Regions from separate parts of the Pseudoalteromonas sp. SG43-7 genome, predicted to be linked through region 2. Evidence: predicted binding sites of a transcription regulator. Region 2 holds the regulator's gene; the other holds the start of a gene.
The links. The regulator MetJ, encoded in region 2, represses methionine synthesis genes. The targets are predictions, from matches to a motif close to TAGACGTCTAGACGTCTA.

Region 1 (5,988 bases), on a different contig from region 2:
GAAGACCGACTAGGCTTTGTTGCTGATTTTGGAAAAACCAAAGCTGCGGTGCGTTATTTACACTATTCAAATGCAGGGTTTAAAAGACCAAACCCAGGTCTTGATTTTATTTCGCTGTCGTTTTCTAGACGTTTTTAACCCTAGAAATCTTTGCTACACTAAGTACTTATAAATGACTCGTTAGAGATCACCATGCAAATTTGGCATATACTCATCATCATCTTAGTGTTGGCAATCATTATCGGTAATATTTTGCTGATCAAACACTCAGCAAAAATGGATTTTAAAAAACCAACCGATGAAGATGAACTCAAATCAGAGCAACAAAAAAAGCCCTAACTAAGTTTTGTTAGGGCTTTACATCGTAGGAGATGTTCTTTACTGCAGCTCCTCACGCAGCTCTTTGGTTGCTTTAACCATATTATCAAGAGCTTGTCGCGTTTCTTGCCAACCACGGGTTTTCAAACCACAGTCCGGGTTTACCCATAAACGCGCAACCGGTATTTTTCGTGCGGCTTTATGGATCAACGTTTTCATCCATGCAATATCCGGTACATTCGGAGTGTGAATATCATATACACCTGGACCAATATCATTTGGATAATCAAAATTCTCAAATGCTTCAAGTAGTTCCATGTTAGAACGTGAGGTTTCAATGGTGATCACATCGGCATCCATATCTGCAATCGCGGCAATAATACCGTTAAATTCGGCGTAACACATGTGAGTATGAATTTGTGTTTCATCTTTCACACCGCTTGCTGAGACCCTAAATGCATACGCTGCCCATTCTAAATATGCTTGCCATTGGCTACATTTAAGCGGCATACCTTCACGAAATGCAGGTTCATCAATTTGAATAATATCAATACCGGCATTTTGTAAATCGACCACTTCATCACGTAACGCAAGTGCAATTTGATTAGCGATGGTGGGTTTGTCTAAATCATCACGAATGAATGACCAAAACAGAATAGTTACAGGACCTGTTAGCATGCCTTTCATTTTCTTACTCGTCAGCGACTGTGCGTATTTTGTCCACTGAACCGTCATCGCTTTTTCACGTGATATATCCCCCCAAATTACAGGTGGTTTCACGCATCGCGAGCCGTAGCTTTGCACCCAACCAAACTGGGTAAAAGCAAAGCCTTCTAATAGTTCAGCAAAGTATTCAACCATGTCATTACGCTCCGCTTCGCCGTGCACTAACACATCTAAATCAAGCGCCTCTTGCTCTTCAACAGCGTAGCGAATTTCTGCTTTAATTTGCCTTTGATAATCATCCGCAGATAATTCACCGGCTTTATAATCACGGCGTGCTTGACGAATTACTTGAGTTTGTGGAAATGATCCTATCGTGGTGGTCGGCAGTAGCGGTAAATTAAGTGCTGCATGTTGTTTTTCAATACGTTGAGCAAATGCATGATTACGCTTACCGTCTTTTGCGGTGAGTGCAGTTACACGCTGTTGTACAGCTGTATTATTTACACGAGTAGAGGTTAAGCGTGCTTTAATAGGTGCTGAATAAGCAACGAGCTCACTGATATCATTGCTTTCAAGCGCGGCTTTTAATAATGACAGCTCTTGGCCTTTTTGTTTTGCAAATGCAAGCCATGAACAAAGTTCATCATCGAGCTTTTCTTCTTGCTCTAAATCAACCGGTGTATGCAGTAAAGAACAAGATGGGGCAAGCCATAGATTATCACCGCGCTTTAGCGCAATGTCTTTTATGCTATTAAATACAGCCTCTAAATCAGTACGCCAAATATTACGGCCATTTACTACGCCTAATGATAAAACTTGATCTGTACTTAATAATATATCTAGTTTTGCAACATCAACATTTGTTGCAACACAATCAAAATGTACGCCATCAACAGGGTAACCTGCAATATCATCAAAGTAGGCAGTGACTGAGTCAAAATAACTAGCAAGTAACAACTTCACGCCTTGACCTGCAAGTGCACGAAAGCTTGTTTTTAATGCCTCTTGATAATCTTCAGTCAGCTCTAAACCTAATATAGGCTCATCAACCTGTACCCATTCAATCCCTTGCTGCGCTAATTTAGCGAACACGTGTTGATAAACAGCTAATAGTTTTTCAAGTAAGCTAAGTTTATCAAACTCCTCACCTGCACATTTTGCTAAGTAAAGATAAGTGACTGGGCCGACCAATACTACTTTTGCATTGTGCCCCAATGCTTGTGCTTGAGTAACTTGCTCGAATAACTCAGTGCAAGTTAGTTGAAACTGCTGATCATGAGTTAGCTCTGGAACTATGTAATGATAATTAGTATTAAACCACTTTGTCATTTCGCTTGCTGCACATGAACAACCGCTTGGTGCACGACCACGCCCAATACGAAATAATGTATCAAGATCAATGCTACCATCCGCTTTTTGATGACGCTTGGGCACTGCGCCAATCAATAAAGAGGTAGATAACACATGGTCATACCAAGCAAAGTCACCTACCGGTAATAAATCAATCCCAGCATCTGCTTGAAGAGCCCAATTTTCTGCCCGGATCGTCTTACCTTGATCAAGCAACTGCTCTTGGCTGATTTTACCAGCCCAGTATGATTCTACTGCAAATTTTAGTTCACGCTTTCTACCTATGCGAGGAAAACCTAAGTTATGTAATTGTGCCATGTTGAAATTCCCTTCCAGCTGTTTAGATAGCTAAAACCATAAACCTATACCTGACATCAAACAATTGATGCTTCCTCAGTTTCAACTTGAGGTAAATTCATGGAAATGATTTTTTGCAAACTCAAAAAACACAATGACATCGCTGTCAAATATGGTGCTATAGTAGATTTGTAAATTTCACGTAAAAAAACAGGATTTATAGCCATCTAGACGTTGAAGCATCTTAATTTAAGGCGTATTATGGCTGTAATCTGAGTTAAACTCACCTTTACCATGAGAATTATTAAAGATGATTGATGTAAAACACTTAAAGACCATCGCAACCTTGAAAGAAACCGGTTCTTTGGTAAATACTGCGCGCGAATTATTTTTGACTCAATCCGCTTTATCTCATCAAATCAAAGATTTAGAAAACAAGCTTGATTGCCAACTATTTGAACGTAAAACTCAACCGGTGCGCTTTACCCCACAAGGTATGCTATTACTTGAACTTGCCAGCGAAGTACTCCCGCGTGTTGAAGCAACCAAATGCCGTTTAAAAGAAAGTCTTAATCAACCAATTTCACAATTACGACTCAGTGTTGAATGCCATGCTTGTTTTCATTGGTTATTACCAACAATTAAAGAATTCAATAACTTTTGGCCTGATATCAAAGTTGATTATGAGCGCGGCTTTAGTTATGACGCTATTCCTGAGCTGCTCAGTGATGAATTAGATTTAGTACTCACTTCAGACATTCGTGAACCAGATAAACTTGAATACGCACATTTATTTGATTTTAAGCTTAAATTAATTGTTGCCCCAGATCATGAACTAGCGAAAAAAGCCTATGTAACGGCGCTTGATTTGAAAAACGAGACGATTATTTCATACCCTATTCCACGAGAGCGTCAGGATATCTTCAAACATTTTATTCAAAATGCACGTTTTGATGGCACCTTGAAAACCGTAGATCAGGGCTTGCTCATTTTTCAGCTTGTCAGTGCCGGAATGGGGGTTGCAGCATTACCGGATTGGTTAGTAACACCATATGAAAGCCAAGGACTCATTAAGTCGATTCCATTAGGCGCGCTGGGATTAACCCGTCCAATGTATTTAGCCATGAAAAAGAATATGAAAGATAACCCAGTGTATCGCCACTTTTTAAATACCTGTAAGTTAAATAACGGTCGATAAAATAGGTTTAACCCAGTAGCATACAGAAAACCCCTTTATGTGTGCTACTGTGATGTTTGAACTGAAAAAAATCCTCGGTGCAATGCTAATGCCATTGCCTCTGTTTGCTCTACTGTGCTTTGTTTGCTTATTAATCGCACTGCGTACCAAGAAAGTCAGCATATTTATTGGTTTAATCGCAATCACCAGTTTATTGCTGATCAGTACCCCTTTTATTGGTCAAAAAATAATTGCTCCAAATTCACAGTTAAAGTATGTTTTTGATACAAATAAACAGCCGATACTCGATAAAATAGTGGTACTTGGTTGTGATATAAATCCTAACCCAAAACTTAACGCCAATAGCCAACTTGGTAATTGTGCTAAAAGCCGCCTAATCGAAGGTATGCGCTTAGCATATGTGTACCCACAAGCTCAACTTATTGTTTCAGGTGGCGGTTACAATAAAGTGACCAACAGTAGTTTGATGCAACAAACCGCGATAAGTTTAGGTATTGATGCGCAGCGTATTAAACAAAATCCTACGGCTATGGATACCGCCGATGAAGCACGGCTTTTAGCACCTGCTCTAGTTGATTTTAAAGTTGCACTGGTAACTTCGGCAAGTCACATGGCACGAGCAAAAGATCTATTTAATAGCCAAGGCGTTGATGTTATTCCAGCCGCCACTGACTTTCATGACTTTAGCGAATGGCCTACCCATAAACAGTATATTCCAAGTGCTGATGTGCTATTAGCGGTGACCCGTGATTGGCATGAAAGAATAGGCATGTTTTTGATAAGTGTGCGCCGCTGGATTGATCCAGAAGCGCTTTAAGGTCTAACTCACTTAAAGTGAATTAGCTGGCAACTCAAACTGGGTTGTCTATATCAATGAAGGTTACATCAAAACCATGTTGCTCAGCCAATAACTCACCGAGCGCTTTTATGCCATAGCGTTCGGTGGCGTGATGGCCTGCGGCAAAAAAATCGATCTTTTGCTCACGCGAACTGTGAATGGTCTGCTCTGAAGCCTCGCCTGTTAAATAGGCATCAATCCCCTGGCTAGCAGCCAAATCAATATAACCTTGACCACCTCCAGTACACCAAGCGATGGTCTCAATTAGCTCATCACGTACTAGACTCACTAAAGGTTCACGAGCAAGCACTGTTAATATTTTTTGTGCAAATTGCTCACCACTCATTGGGATTTTTAAACGCCCTTTGACTGCGACACTATTTGCTACAGGCTCCAAACCATCGAGTATTTCTAAATCAAGTAGCTGTGCTAATTGCGCGTTATTACCGATTGATGGATGCACATCAAGAGGTAAATGATAGGCAAATAAATTGATATCATGATTAAGTAACGCAGCTATGCGACGCTTTTTCATACCGGTAATAGGTTGCGCTTCACCTTTCCAGAAATAACCATGATGAACTAATATTGTGTCTGCGCCATGCGCAATTGCAGCATCGATTAATGCTTGACTGGCAGTGACACCTGTAACAATTTTTTTTATCTGTTCACGTCCTTCGACTTGTAGCCCATTTGGGCAAAAGTCTTGAATAGAATCAGGTCTTAAAATGGTATTTAGTAATTGGTTAAATTCTCTGCGCTGCATTTTTTTATTCCAGATTAGCGTTAAATTTTGTGCAAATTTTGGCGTTTATAGGGCTAAAATGGAAGGAAAATCGCAAAAAATTGAAAAGTAAGTCAAAAATAGGTATAAATAAATATTCTCAATCTGTGTTTACAACGTATAGGGCCTCTGATGAGCAAACTAGACAAAACAGAAGTATTAAATGCCTTTGAAGCAGCATACCAAGCAGCCAATGGTAAGAAACCTGAAATCACCAGCAAACCTGGTTGGTACAGCATCGACGGCGGCAAAAACTTGCGCCTTGCAGAAGTTGCTGAATTAACAGAGCAGCTAACTTCAGGCGATACGTCTGCACAACCTGCAGCACCTGCTAAGAAAACTAAAACTAAATCAGCAGTGCCAGCTAAAGCAGCTGTTAAAAAAGCACCATTTACTATAACAACAGCTAATGAAGAAGGTTACACTGCCGAAGAGTTTTGGATTGTGTACCTAGCTAAAAAAGATCACGATTGCCGCTTACCTCGCGGTGTTGTGTAATAACTTTAGACTCGTAGCATAAAAAAACCGCTTTTAAGC
Region 2 (5,988 bases):
CCGTTAGGAAATATTTGTGTACTACCACAGTCTGGACACTGATGCGGCACGCGTTCTTGCTCACCGCAGTGATGGCAAATCATCTGGCCGATGGCCTTGTGAAAAGTCGCACTGGTGCTGCAACGTGTGCACTCACTTAACCAACCACATTCATGGCAAATCAGGGTAGGCGAAAAACCGCGACGGTTTAGAAATACCATCACTTGTTTGCCTCGTTTTAAATGCTGACGCATAGTGGCAAGACTGGCATGGGCTATACCAGCTTGATCCGGCTGGCCTTTCATATCAATCAGCTGAAATTTATTGTCGGTACTGGTTTGCGCACGTTGCGTTAGGCTCAGCAGTTGGTATTTATTATGAATTGCCTTATGCAAGGTTTCGAGCGCCGGGGTTGCTGAGCCTAAGATCAGCGGTATTTTATGTTGAAAAGCGCGGTATGCGGCTAAATCACGGGCATGGTAACGTAAGGTATCTTGTTGTTTAAATGAACCGTCATGTTCTTCATCAACAATGATCATACCAAGCTTTAAAAATGGTAAAAAGATACTCGAACGTGTACCAATCACAATTGCGCAACTGGCTTTTTCACAAAAGCGCCAAGTTTGTAAGCGTTCGTTATCGGTCAGTGCTGAATGCCACAGCATAATCGGCGTATCAGGAAAGCGACGACGAAATCGATTAACCGTTTGTGGCGTAAGGCCAATTTCAGGCACTAGTACGAGTGCTTGTTCACCGCGTTTTAAAACCTCTTCAAGGCATTGTAAGTAAACCTCGGTTTTACCACTGCCAGTAACACCTTCTAGTAAAAAGCTATTGAAACCGACCGCTTGATTAATGGTGGTACAGGCTACTGCTTGCTCTTTATTTAGAGTCGGCTTAGTGCCTACGGTGGGAAGTTGTTGTTGCCATTGGTTGTCGTGTTCAATCGTTTGGCTGATCAGCTCTTTGTTAAGTAAGCTGTCGATAGTTTTTTTACTAAACCCCAGCGCTTTTAATTCTGTAAGTGATGATTTACCCGAATCTGCCAGTTGTTTGAGTAAGCTTAGTTGGCTCTTTGCTTTTAAAGACGGTAATTTAGCGCCTTTTTCAGTAAGTGCCACCATACTAATACTGCTTTTATCTGGGCACAGTCCTTGACGCAGCGCGCCAGGCAGGGCGATATGAATTGTTTCACCTAGTGGGTAGCAATAATAGCGCGCAGTAAAACGCAATAATTCGATATGTCGCTCTGATAAAACGGCTTCATCATCAATCACTTCAAGCACTGCTTTAAGTTTATTAACCGGCACATCGGTGTTGGTTTTTAGCGCCAGTACGACCGCAACTTTGCGCTGATTACCAAATGGCACCCATACCCGCGCACCGACTTTAGGCATCACCGATAAACCATCGAGTTGCTCTGGAATGCGATAATCAAAGGTGCGATGCAACGGTACTTTTATAGCAACTTCAACAAAACTCATAACAACCCAAACAAGAACGAATAAGGGAGTTAATGTACTAAAATTATGGCTGAAAACCTACCTGCAAATACCTTCTTTAAAACTTTTGTTCATTTTATTAGCAAAAACGACATTTAAAGCTTGTAGCAAGTGGGGTTGTTGCTTAGAATACGCGTCCTAAATAATTTGTTTTAACGACGTATGGTGCCAGACTCCGGGTTTGGAGAGCGATGCGGCCTTAACTAGAGGTTTCTATGAAAGAAGGTATTCACCCTAAGTACGAAGTAATTTCAGCATCATGTTCATGTGGAAATAAATTCGAAACTCGTTCTACTCTGTGTAAAGACATTCACTTAGACGTATGTTCTGCGTGTCACCCGTTTTACACTGGTAAGCAAAAAGTTTTAGACACAGGTGGCCGTGTTGATCGCTTTAACAAGCGTTTCGGTTCACTTAGCAGCAAGTAATTCTTGTTGTTTTGTCGGAAAAAGCACCTTAGGGTGCTTTTTTTTATGCCTGCTATTTATTAAAAACACCGCCTTTTAGTCTTTATTTCTTGCTCTAGTGCTCCAGCTTTACGCATTCATTATGTTGTGACTATTTCCCACTTTTATATCCAGTATAGCGAGTAAATAACAGACAAATAGTGATTTGTTGACTATATTGTCATTCTCATTAAAGCGATAAATTAAACGTTTTTGTCGGTAAAGTTAGGTCTTTTGCGGTTAAATGTTGTTAACGTCTTACTTTGATGGTTTTTAGTCATAGGCCATTATTTTTGCTTTAAAGCGATGCATAATAAGCATTTTAAGATGGGTTTTTTGATGCTTTGTGGCGTTTTTATAGTCGGAAATTGAAGCGTTTTTGCAAAAAATGCTGACAAAACGCATAAAATTAACGGATATAGCATATAACAGGATAGACCTGATATTGCTTGAATTTAATTATAATATAGGTATCGTTCCCTATAAGATATAAGAACTGCTTACTCTCACTTTCAACTTAACTTACTTGCAGGATAAAATCGCGTTATGTCAGACTTTCGTGAACAAGCTTTACATTACCATTCGCACCCCGTTCCAGGAAAAATTAGCGTTGAGCTTACAAAGCCAGCTGAAACCGTACAGGATCTTGCACTCGCATACAGCCCCGGTGTTGCAGAACCGGTACGTGAAATAGCTGCTGATCCCGCTAATGCCTACAAATACACCGGTAAAGGCAATATGGTTGCGGTTATTACTAACGGCACCGCTATTTTAGGTTTAGGTAACTTAGGTCCATTGGCTTCAAAACCGGTTATGGAAGGTAAAGCGTTATTATTTAAACGCTTTGCGGGTCTAGATTCGATAGATATTGAGGTGAAACACAATACCACCGAAGATTTCATCAATACAGTTGCTAACATCGCTGATACGTTTGGCGGTATTAACTTAGAAGACATTAAAGCGCCAGAGTGTTTTGAAATAGAAAAAGCATTGATCGAGCGTTGTAGCATTCCAGTGTTCCACGACGATCAACACGGTACCGCGATTGTAACGGCTGCTGGTATGATCAACGCACTTGAAGTACAAGGCAAAGAAATCGAAGATGCGATTATCGTTTGTTTAGGAGCCGGTGCCGCAGCGGTTGCGTGTATGGAGCTACTGATCAAGTGTGGCGCATTGCGTGAACATATTTACATGTTAGATCGTAAAGGCGTTATTCATACTCGTCGTGATGATTTAAACGAGTACAAACAGTTATTCGCTAACAATACAGATAAGCGCACACTGCAAGATGTTATTGCTGATGCCGATGTATTTGTTGGTGTATCTGGCCCGAATTTACTTTCTCCTGACGATCTTAAGCTAATGGCTGATCGACCTGTAGTATTTGCCTGTTCAAACCCAGATCCAGAAATCTCTCCAGTGCTTGCTCATGGTGCTCGCGATGATTTAATCATGGCAACGGGTCGTTCAGATTATCCAAACCAAGTTAACAACGTGCTGTGTTTCCCATTTATTTTCCGTGGTGCGCTAGATGTGCGTGCAAGCAAAATTAATGATGAAATGAAAATTGCTGCGGTTGACGCTATTCGTAGCATTGCTAAAGAACCAGTACCAGCGGAAGTATTAAAAGCGGCGGGTGTTGAGAAACTTGAATTTGGTGCGCAGTATATTATTCCAAAACCGATGGATCCGCGTTTATTACCGCGCATTGCCAAAGCAGTAGCGCAAGCGGCAATTGATTCTGGTGTTGCACAAATTGATATGCCGGAAAACTACATGGAGTAGCTGCTTAGCTGCAATTGGTAATGGCACAATAATAAAAACCTCAGTAACTTACGTTACTGAGGTTTTTTTGTAGCCAATTCCTGAAGCAGGAATATATACAAATGATAACTTAATCTTCGTTGAGTACAGGTACTTCGAGACCCATCTCAAGCATGATTTTTTTCACTTCTTCAGGCACTTTCTCTGGATTATCTTTACGTAAATCTTCATCGTTTGGCAGTGGTTGGCCAGTAAATGCGTGTAAAAATGCTTCACAAAGTAATTCGCTATTTGTTGCATGGCGAAGATTATTAATTTGACGACGAGTGCGCTCATCAGTCAAAACTTTTAATACATTTAGCGGGATCGAAACGGTGATCTTTTTAACTTGTTCTGATTTTTTCCCGTGTTCTGCGTATGGGTGAATATATTCACCATTCCATTTAGCCATAGGATGTATCGTTGCCTCAGGTTGTTAATTGTTTGCGCGACCTTTTGCAGCGCAAAGATGGCGAAATTCTATCGTGTTAAAAAAGATAGTCAAATACTTGTTTTTTAGCCATCTAGAGGCTTAAATGTTTTTACTTCTAATCTTGCGGCTAAAACCGCATAAATGCTTTGACTTATTAAATTTGATCCTCTAACCTTTTAGACGTCTAAACATCCATTTAATTGTAGGTGACGGTATGAGTCAAAAGAATAAAGCAACCATTGCAGTACGCAATGGTATTGATGCAGATAAACATCACGGCGCGGTTGTGCCTCCCATTCATTTATCGACCACCTACTCATTTGCTGATTTTGATAAAAAGCGCCAATATGATTATGGCCGTAGCGGCAACCCAAACCGTGATTTACTCGCTGAAACGCTCGCTAAGCTTGAAGGTGGCGCTAAGGGGATTATCACTGCAACGGGCATGGCTGCGGTGCATTTAGCTACTCAGCTGCTAAACAGTGACGATACCTTAGTGATCCCACATGATTGCTATGGCGGTAGTTACCGCTTATTCACCTCACTTGAAAAGCGTGGCTTATTAAAGTTAGTGGTTTTAGATTTAACTAAATCTGAAAATCATCAAAAAATTCTTGAGATAAAACCAAAGCTAATTTGGATTGAAACACCGAGTAATCCTATCTTACGGTTAACCGATATTAAAGCGATCACCACGATTGCTAAGCAGTGCGGTGCGTTGGTTGGTGCCGATAACACATTTTTATCACCTGCTTTGCAAAACCCAATTGAGTTTGGTGTTGATATTGTGGTGCATTCGACCACTAAATATATTAACGGTCACTCAGATGTTGTTGGTGGTGCGGTGATCGCCGCTACCCAAGAGTTGGGTGATGAGCTTGCTTGGTGGGCTAATAACATTGGCATTACCGGTGCCCCGTTTGATAGCTACTTAACGTTACGTGGTTTACGTACTTTGAATGTTCGTTTACGTCAGCATCAAGAAAATGCCTTTATTATTGCCCAATATCTAGAAAACTCCCCTTATGTAAGCCAAGTATATTACCCTGGATTAGTATCTCATCCACAGCATGAACTCGCTAAACAGCAGCAACGTGGTTTTGGTGGCATGGTAAGCTTTGATATCAAAGGTGATATTAATGATGCTGCAGAATTTTTGACCAGCTTAGAAGAATTTAGCTTAGCTGAGTCATTAGGTGGGGTTGAGAGTTTGATTTGTCACCCTGCAACTATGACCCACGCAGGTATGGAGGCAACTGCTCGTCTTGCTGCGGGAGTAGGTGATACCCTGATCCGTATTTCGGTGGGCATTGAAGATGTAAAAGATTTAATCGCTGACTTAGATCGTGTATTCAATAAAGTGAAACCAGGTCAAGCTCAGCACGGCGCAAAAGTAATCGCTTCCTCTGTTCAACAACAAGATGATGAGCAATCAAACTCATTTAAACTGACTCCTGCACATACGGCTTTGTGGTAATAAAAAATGGTAAATATAGTTCATAAATTTGGTGGTTCTAGCCTTAGTTCTGCAGAGCGTTATCAGGCCGTAGCAAATATTATTCTAGCCCATACGGAAGCCGGTGATTGTGTGGTGGTATCCGCAGCCGGTAAAACTACCAATACGTTAGTTACGTTATGGCATAGTTACCAGCAAGGTGATCAACAGGCAGTGAGTGATATTTTATTGCAGCTTGATAATCATCAACGTACTTTGATCGAGCAGTTATTGAGTCCAGCAGCGCGACATACGGCATTAAACGTATTAGAACAAGAGCTAGCCTTAATTGCACAGCAAACTCAACAGCAAAGCTTACAGGAAGCC

Region 1: metE (5-methyltetrahydropteroyltriglutamate--homocysteine S-methyltransferase) is a predicted target of MetJ. The motif match lies at 2,852-2,869, and genes of this name have one in related genera.

Annotation. Positions count from the first base shown of each region.
Region 1 covers NZ_JACJEY010000013.1:38,647-44,634, forward strand. The annotation lists gene H5200_RS08010 (acyloxyacyl hydrolase) at 1-138, shown strand, start outside; gene H5200_RS08015 (DUF2897 family protein) at 193-339, shown strand; gene metE (5-methyltetrahydropteroyltriglutamate--homocysteine S-methyltransferase) at 379-2,652, opposite strand; gene H5200_RS08025 (LysR family transcriptional regulator) at 2,942-3,829, shown strand; gene H5200_RS08030 (ElyC/SanA/YdcF family protein) at 3,882-4,646, shown strand; gene H5200_RS08035 (Nif3-like dinuclear metal center hexameric protein) at 4,681-5,433, opposite strand; gene H5200_RS08040 (hypothetical protein) at 5,584-5,949, shown strand; gene H5200_RS08045 (HPP family protein) at 5,983-5,988, opposite strand, start outside.
Region 2 covers NZ_JACJEY010000001.1:80,780-86,767, forward strand. The annotation lists gene priA (primosomal protein N') at 1-1,463, opposite strand, end outside; gene rpmE (50S ribosomal protein L31) at 1,697-1,909, shown strand; gene H5200_RS00370 (malic enzyme-like NAD(P)-binding protein) at 2,474-3,715, shown strand; gene metJ (met regulon transcriptional regulator MetJ) at 3,825-4,145, opposite strand; gene metB (cystathionine gamma-synthase) at 4,381-5,643, shown strand; gene metL (bifunctional aspartate kinase/homoserine dehydrogenase II) at 5,650-5,988, shown strand, end outside.